DNA from 2 places in the Streptomyces sp. NPDC007164 genome. Region 2 is predicted to be linked to the other one. Evidence: riboswitches for the same ligand, from Rfam matches in the RefSeq annotation. Region 2 holds a riboswitch; the other holds the start of a gene.

The links. A riboswitch is a leader RNA that binds a small molecule or an ion and turns the genes downstream of it on or off. The one in region 2 is predicted to bind glycine.
Region 1: linked by a shared signal. The riboswitch ahead of gcvP (aminomethyl-transferring glycine dehydrogenase) and the one ahead of gcvT (glycine cleavage system aminomethyltransferase GcvT) in region 2 are both predicted to bind glycine.

What each region holds. Positions count from the first base shown of each region.
Region 1 covers NZ_JBEYFB010000056.1:26,839-31,067, forward strand. The annotation lists gene gcvP (aminomethyl-transferring glycine dehydrogenase) at 1-2,582, opposite strand, end outside; glycine riboswitch at 2,777-2,873, opposite strand; gene ABZ622_RS36620 (PRC-barrel domain-containing protein) at 2,987-3,355, shown strand; gene ABZ622_RS36625 (DNA polymerase IV) at 3,280-4,229, opposite strand, start outside.
Region 2 covers NZ_JBEYFB010000034.1:61,409-65,637, reverse strand. The annotation lists gene glyA (serine hydroxymethyltransferase) at 1-594, opposite strand, end outside; gene gcvH (glycine cleavage system protein GcvH) at 615-992, opposite strand; gene gcvT (glycine cleavage system aminomethyltransferase GcvT) at 1,085-2,221, opposite strand; glycine riboswitch at 2,363-2,459, opposite strand; gene ABZ622_RS31125 (AAA family ATPase) at 2,619-3,311, shown strand; gene ABZ622_RS31120 (enhanced serine sensitivity protein SseB) at 3,383-4,153, shown strand.

The DNA of each region.
Region 1 (4,229 bases), on a different contig from region 2:
GTCGGCTCGATCATCAGCGTCCCGGCGACCGGGAACGACATGGTCGGCGAGTGGAAGCCGTAGTCGATCAGACGCTTGGCGATGTCGTCGACGCTGACGCCGGTGTCCCTGGAGATCGGCCGCAGGTCCACGATGCACTCGTGCGCGACCAGACCGGCCGGGCCGTTGTACAGGATCGGGTAGTGCGGCTCAAGGCGCTTGGCGATGTAGTTCGCGGCGAGCACGGCGACCTGCGTCGCCCGCTTGAGGCCCTCGCCACCCATCAGACGTACGTACGCCCAGGAGATCGGGAGGATGCCGGCCGAGCCCCACGGGGCGGCCGAGATCGGTCCGACACCGGTCTCGGGGCCGGCGGCGGGCTGCAGCGGGTGGTTCGGCAGGTACGGCGCGAGGTGCGCGCGCACCCCGACCGGGCCGACGCCGGGGCCACCGCCGCCGTGCGGGATGCAGAAGGTCTTGTGCAGGTTCAGGTGCGAGACATCGCCGCCGAACCGGCCCGGCTTGGCGAGGCCCACCAGCGCGTTGAGGTTGGCGCCGTCGACGTACACCTGACCGCCGACGTCGTGCACCTCGGCGCAGATGTCGGCGACGTGCTCCTCGAACACACCGTGCGTCGACGGGTACGTGATCATGAGCACGGCGAGCTCGTCGCGGTGCTTCTCGATCTTGGCGCGGAGGTCTTCGATGTCCACCTCGCCGTCGTCGGCGGTCTTGACGACGACGACCTTCATGCCGGCCATGACGGCGCTGGCCGCGTTGGTGCCGTGCGCGGAGGACGGGATGAGGCAGATGGTGCGCTGCTCGTCACCATTGGCACGGTGGTACGCGCGTACGGCCAGAAGGCCGGCGAACTCGCCCTGCGAGCCCGCGTTCGGCTGGATCGAGACCGCGTCGTACCCGGTGACCTCGGCGAGACGCTCCTCCAGCTCACGGATGAGGGTGAGGAAGCCCTGCGCCTGCTCGGCCGGCGCGAAGGGGTGCAGCGCGCCGAACTCGGGCCAGGTGATCGACTCCATCTCGGTGGTCGCGTTCAGCTTCATGGTGCAGGAGCCGAGCGGGATCATGCCACGGTCCAGCGCGTAGTCCCGGTCCGCGAGCTTGCGCAGGTAGCGCAGCATCGCGGTCTCGGAGCGGTGCTGGTGGAAGACCGGGTGAGCGAGGATCTCGTCGGAACGCAGCAGCCCCTCGGGCAGCGTGTCGGCGACGGTGGCGTCCAGCGCCTCTATGTCACCGTCGGCACCGAAGGCGGCCCAGACGGCGGCGATCTGCGTACGGGTGGTGGTCTCGTCGCAGGCGACGGACACCAGGTCGGCGTCGACGAGCCGCAGGTTGACCCCGCGCTCGCGGGCGGCGTCGACGGTCTCGGCGGCCCTGCCCGGGACGCGCACGGTGAGGGTGTCGAAGAAGGCGCCGGTCACGATGTCGACCCCGGAGGCGCGCAGGCCCTCGGCCAGGATCGTCGCGTAACGGTGGGTGCGCCGGGCGATCGTCCGCAGCCCGTCCGGGCCGTGGTACACCGCGTACATTCCGGCCATGACCGCGAGCAGTACCTGGGCGGTACAGATGTTGCTGGTGGCCTTCTCGCGGCGGATGTGCTGCTCGCGGGTCTGCAGGGCCAGCCGGTAGGCCTTGTTGCCGTCCGCGTCGACGGAGACACCGACGAGGCGGCCGGGAAGGCTGCGGGCGAACTTCTCGCGCACGGCCATGAATCCGGCGTGCGGTCCGCCGAAGCCCATCGGCACACCGAAGCGCTGCGTGGTGCCGACCGCGATGTCCGCGCCCAGGTCACCGGGCGAGGTGAGCAGGGTCAGGGCGAGCAGGTCGGCGGCGACCGTGACGACCGCACCCAGCTCGTGGGCCTGCTCGACGACGGGCTTGATGTCCCGGACGGCTCCGGAGGCGCCCGGGTACTGCACCAGCACGCCGAAGACACCGCGCTCGGCGATCTCCGCCGGGATGCCCTCGGACAGGTCGGCGACGACGACCTCGACACCGGTCGGCTCGGCGCGGGTCTCGATGACCGCGATCGTCTGCGGCAGGGCGTCGGCGTCGACCAGGAAGACCCCGTTGCGCACCTTGCCGACGCGCCGGGAGAGCGCCATGGCCTCGGCGGCCGCGGTGCCCTCGTCGAGCAGCGAGGCGCCGGAGGTCGGCAGCCCGGTCAGCTCGGCGACCATCGTCTGGAAGTTGAGCAGCGCCTCCAGCCGGCCCTGCGAGATCTCCGGCTGGTACGGCGTGTAGGCCGTGTACCACGCGGGGTTCTCCATGACGTTGCGCAGGATCACCGGCGGGGTGAAGGTGCCGTAGTAGCCGAGCCCGATCATCGGGGCCAGCACCTGGTTGCGGTCCGCGAGCTCACGCAGCTCGGCGAGCACCTCGGCCTCGGTACGCGCGGCCGGCAGTCCGAGCGCCTCCGCGCTCTTGATGACATCGGGCACCGCGGCCGCGGTGAGTTCGTCCAGCGAGCCGTAACCGACCTGGGCGAGCATCTTCGACTGCGCCTCGGCATCGGGTCCGATGTGGCGCTGCTCGAACGGAATGCCCTGCTCCAGCTGGGAGAGCGGAGTGCGGCGGGGGGTCATGGTGGAGGCCTCCTGGTCTGTAACGACCTGCGAGGGGCACCGCGGCGCGGGTGCCCGAACGGCCTCCCCCTCTGTCATCTCAACCTGAGAGCTTCACCGGCGCGCCCTGCGGCGTACCGGCTTTCACCGTCGGTGAGGAAGGGAATCGCACCGGCACTCGGCCGCACAAAACCCGCCCTGCTTTCCAGAGTGACCTCGTCCGTGCGGTACGGGGGCCTGAGAGATTCCGGGGAGGATTTGCTCCTTCGGCGCCTTCGGATCAGCTCCGGAGGACTCTCCCGCACGGGGTCAGCAGCCATGACCAGCCTACCAGCGGGGTTCGTGGCTGATTTCTCGAGTGGCCAACCACCCGGATCTGCCTTTTTGTAGTGCTTGTGGAGTAGCCGCGACCAGTGGGAGGGACCGTGCAGACCGACATCGATCCGCGCAGCCTGATCGGCCGCAAGGCGTTCGACCGCAAGGGCACCAAGATCGGAACTGTGGACGAGGTGTATCTCGACGACGCGACCGGGGTGCCCGAGTGGGCGGCCGTACGTACCGGACTCTTCAGCCGGGACGCGTTCGTCCCCCTGGAACCCAGCGAATTCGTGGAGGACACGCTGCGCATCCCCTTCGACCGCGCCCTGATCAGGGACGCACCGGACTTCGGTGTCGGCCGTCATCTCTCGCCGGAACAGGAACTCCAGCTCTACCGGCACTACGGTCTGGACTCCGCGCCCGGGGAGCCCGGACCGGACAGGGACTTCGGCAGGCTGGCCGGCCAGGACGAGTAGTCCACCGGGTCGCGTACCAGGGGCAGCGGATCGGCGGGCCGGAGCTCCGGGTCGTCGATCCGGAACGTACGCACCCGGCCGGGCGCCGATCCGGGCTCCTCGAACCGCACCGTCACCCGTCCGACACCACTGCCCTGCACCCAGCCGTGGCCGTACGTCTCGTGGTGCACGTCGTGTCCGGCGGGCCAGCGCCGTGCCGCGCGCTGCTCGGCACTCTCCGGGACCTCCGCCCGGGAATCGCCCGGCGGCTCAGTGGCTTCGTCCCCGGCCGGTGCCGTCCCCGCTGCCGGCTCCCCGGCCGCTTCCCGGGCCGATTCCCCGGCAGCGGTGCGCTCGCCGGCGGCCTGGGCGAAGAGGTCCTCCTGTGTGTAGTCGGCAAGCCCCGTCACGCCCACTCCGAGGAGCCGGACGCCCCCGGTGGTGTCAACGGACTCCAAAAGACGTGCGGAGGCCTCACGGACCACCGTGGGGTCGTCCGTGGGCCCACGGAGCGTCTCGGACCTCGTGAGTGTCGAGAAGTCGTACCTGCGCACCTTCAGCACCACCGTGCGCCCGGACCGCCCCGCGCCCCGCAGCCGCTGGACGCAGCGGTCGGCCAGCCGCTCGACCTCGGTCCTGATCCGCACCCGGTCGTGCAGATCGGCGTCGAAGGTGTCCTCGACCGACACCGACTTGGCGTCCCGCTCCGCGACCACCGGCCGGTCGTCGTACCCGAACGCCATCCGGTGCAACGAGCGCCCGTGCGCCTTCCCCAGCAGGCGTACCAGCTCGTCCTCACCCGCCTCGACCAGGTCGTCGACCGTCGTCATCCCGGCACGGCGCAGATGATCCGCCGTCGCCGGCCCGACACCGGGGAGGATCCGCACCGACATGG
Region 2 (4,229 bases):
CATCAGGTACGCGCCGACCTCGTCCGCGATGCGGCGGAAGGCGGCGAAGTCCAGCTGACGGGGGTACGCGGACCAGCCGGCGACGATCAGCTTCGGCTTGGACTCCTTGGCCAGACGCTCGACCTCGGCCATGTCCACGACGCCGGTCTCGTCGACGTGGTACGGGACCACGTTGTAGAGCTTGCCGGAGAAGTTGATCTTCATGCCGTGGGTCAGGTGACCGCCGTGGGCCAGGTTCAGGCCCATGATCGTGTCGCCCGGCTTGAGCAGCGCGAACATCGCGGCGGCGTTGGCCTGCGCACCGGAGTGCGGCTGGACGTTCGCGGCCTCGGCGCCGAACAGCGCCTTGATGCGGTCGATGGCGATCTGCTCGACCACGTCGACGTGCTCGCAGCCGCCGTAGTAGCGGCGGCCGGGGTAGCCCTCGGCGTACTTGTTGGTGAGGACGGAGCCCTGGGCCTCCATGACCGCGACCGGAGCGAAGTTCTCCGAGGCGATCATTTCGAGGGTGGACTGCTGACGGTGGAGCTCGGCGTCGACAGCGGCGGCGACGTCCGGGTCCAGCTCGTGGAGGGAGGAGTTGAGAAGCGACATCAGGTGGTCCCTTGGGGTCTTTAGTTGCCGGAGAACTCGGTGTACTCGTCGGCGGAGAGCAGGTCCTTCGGCTCCTCCGCGACACGTACCTTGAACAGCCAGCCGCCTTCGAAGGGCGCGGAGTTCACCAGCGACGGGTCGTCCACGACGTCCTGGTTCGCGGCGGTGACCTCACCGGTGACCGGCGAGTACAGGTCGCTCACCGACTTGGTCGACTCCAGCTCACCGCAGGTCTCGCCCGCGGTCACCGTGTCACCGACCGCGGGAAGCTGGGCGAAGACGACATCGCCGAGCGCGTTGGCCGCGTGCTCGGTGATACCGATCGTGGCCACACCGTCCTCGACGGCCGACAGCCACTCGTGCTCCTTGCTGTAACGCAGCTGCTGGGGGTTGCTCATGACCTGAATTCTCCTGTACGCGGGGGAGTGCTGATGAACGGTGGTCTTACGGTGTGAGACGCGACTGCGTCACTTCTTCGGGAGCGCCGACGTCACTTCTGGCGCTTGTAGAACGGCAGCGCCACGACCTCGTACGGTTCGTGGGTGCCCCGGATGTCCACTCCGACGCCCTCGGCGCCGGGCGTGGCGTGCGCGGCGTCGACGTACGCCATGGCGATCGGCCTGCCCAGGGTCGGGGACGGGGCGCCGGAGGTGACCTCGCCGACGACCTGGACGCCGGATCCGCCCACGGCGACAACGGGGTAGCCGGCGCGCGGCACCCGGCGGCCCTCGGCGACCAGGCCGACCAGCTTGCGCGGCGGGGCGGTCTCGGCGCGCTCGGCGGCGGCCTCCAGGGCCTTGCGGCCGACGAAGTCGCCCTCCTTCTCGAACTTCACGACCCGGCCGAGACCGGCGTCGAAGGGGGTGAGCTCCGTGGTCAGCTCGTGCCCGTACAGCGGCATGCCCGCCTCCAGACGCAGCGTGTCGCGGCAGGAGAGGCCGCACGGGATCAGGCCACGCGAGGCACCGGCCTCGGTGAGCGCCCGCCACAACTGCTCGGCGTGCTCGGGGGCGACGAACAGCTCGAAGCCGTCCTCGCCGGTGTAGCCGGTACGGGCGATCAGTGCGGGGACACCGGCGACCGTGCCCGGCAGACCGGCGTAGTACTTCAGGCCGTCCAGGTCGGCGTCGGTGACCGAGGCCAGGATGGCGGGGGACTCCGGGCCCTGGACGGCGAGCAGCGCGTACGCGTCGCGGTCGTCGCGCACCTCGGCGTCGAAGCCCCCGGCGCGCTCCGTGATCGAGTCGAGGACCAGCTGGGCGTTGCCGGCGTTGGCGACGACCAGATACTCGGGGGCCTCCGCCTCCCCCAACCGGTACACGATCAGGTCGTCCAGGATGCCGCCGTCCTCGGCGCAGATCATCGTGTAGCGGGCGCGGCCCACCGAGACGGTGCCGATGTTGCCGACGAGCGCGAAGTTCAGCAGGTCGACGGCCTGGGGGCCGGTGACGGTGATCTCGCCCATGTGCGAGAGGTCGAAGAGGCCGGCCCTGGTGCGGACGGCGTTGTGCTCGTCGCGCTCACTGGCGTACCGCAGCGGCATGTCCCAGCCCGCGAAGTCGGTCATCGTGGCGCCCAGCGAGCGATGCAGGGCATCGAGGGCGGTGAGGCGGGGGGCGGTGCTCATGGATATGACTCCCAGGGCATGACGACGAGGACGATCCCTCCCCATCTGTCATCGGAACCTGAGAGGTTCGCCGAGATCCCCTGGAGGGGTCCGGCTTGCACCTTGGGTGGAGCCGCGAAGCGGCCCGCTTTTCAGATCTGCCTCATCCACGCGGTACGGGGCCTGAGAGATTCAAGGGAGGAACTTGCTCCTTCGGCGCCCGGCACAGCAGTGACCGGAACTCTCCCGCGCGGATTCGAACGGCCTTTATGCAGTTGGCCGGGCCATCATCGCACGCATCGGGCCGGAGTGGGGCCCCGGTCCCCCGCCGGAAATCACCGGCGCGGACGGTTGTGCCGCATTACCTTTTCTTTACACTTCAGGGGCATACGTGGGGTGATCCGACAGGGGGAGGGCGATGACGTTGCAGCGGTACGCGACGACCGCGGGGTTCGCGCACGGGGCGATGCCCGCACAGCCGGGGGCCCCGGCCAGGGAGGTGTCCGGCCCGCACGCGCCCGTCGTGCGGGATCTGCGGGAGCGGGCCGGGCGCAGCCCGCGCGCCCTGCGTTTCGCGGCGGGCGACGTGGTGGTGGTCTCCGGGCTGCCCGGCAGCGGCAAGTCGACGCTCATCCGGCGCGCGGTGACGACGGCGCACGCCATCGACTCCCAGGACACCCGGGACCGCTGGGCGCGGTCCGTGCCCCGCTTATTCCCGTACGCCCTCTACCGCCCGCTCGTCCGCGCCGCCCACTACTGGGGGCTGTGGCGGGTGCTGCGCTCCGGGGAGTCCGTCGTCGTCCACGACTGCGGGACGCAGTCCTGGGTGCGCGGCTGGCTGGCCCGGGACGCGCGGCGCAGGGGCCGGGTGCTGCATCTGGTCCTGCTCGACGTCACGCCCGAGACCGCGCGGGAGGGCCAGCGCGAGCGCGGACGCGGCGTATCGGGATACGCCTTCGCCCGGCACCGCAGGGCGGTGGGCAGGCTGCTGCGGGCGACGGAGACGGGGCTGCTGCCGCCCGGGTGCGGCTCGGCGGTGCTGCTGGACCGGGAGGCGGCGGGGCGGCTCGCCCGGATCGGGTTCGCGGACGGGCCGCCCGGCGGCCGGTGACCGGGCCGCGGGTCGGTGGCGGGGCCGGGCGTTAATCTTCTGCCGGAAGGCTTGGGCGAGAAGGGGAAGCAGTGGACGTTCCGGCGCAGGTCCAGTCCCATCCGCAGGGCGGATGGCCGGCCAATGAGCTCGAAGAAGTGCTGATGGCCTCGGTGGGCAGCCCGGAGGCGGGCGGACGGCTCGTCGAGGTGCTCGGCCGCAGCCAGGTCTGGGTGCCGCTGCCCAACGGCGGCGGTCCCGACTCGGGGGCGCTGGATCTGCCGGCGGTGGAGATCGAGGGCGCCCCGTACGTCCCCGTCTTCAGCTCCGAACAGCAGTTCCTCGCCTGTGTCGGCACCCATATGTCCTTCACCGTCGCGCCCGCCCGCGACTTCGCCCGGGGGCTGCCGCCGCAGCTCGGCATCGCGGTGAACCCGGGCGGCGCGGTCGGGATGCCGCTGCCCCCGCCCGCCGTGGCCGAACTCTGCCGGGCCGGGCGCACTCCGCTGGACGGGCCAGCCGGCGGCGGCAGGGTCCGGCTGTACGAGCCGGACTGGAAGGAGGAGCCGGTCGACTTCCTGGCCGCCGCGGCCGGTGAGTTCGAGGAGAGCGGTGTGGTGCTCTCCGCCCGCCGGGCGCTGGCCAGCATCGAGGGCGGCGACCCCGTCCTCTTCATCGGCGTCGAGTTCTCCACCTGGGACGGTGCGGGGCGCAATGCCCCGATGGACGCCCTCGGCCGCGCTCTGGGCCGGGTCGAGGTTCCCTGGCCGGTCAATCTCGTACTGCTCGACGTGGCACAGGACCCGGTCGGCGACTGGATGCGGGAGCGGATCCGGCCGTTCTACCAGCGAGCGGGCATATAGAACCCGGCGCGGGGCCCCCACCGGGCACCGGCCGGGAACACCGCTCGGACCCATGACGTCAAGTCGGTGTCAGGAC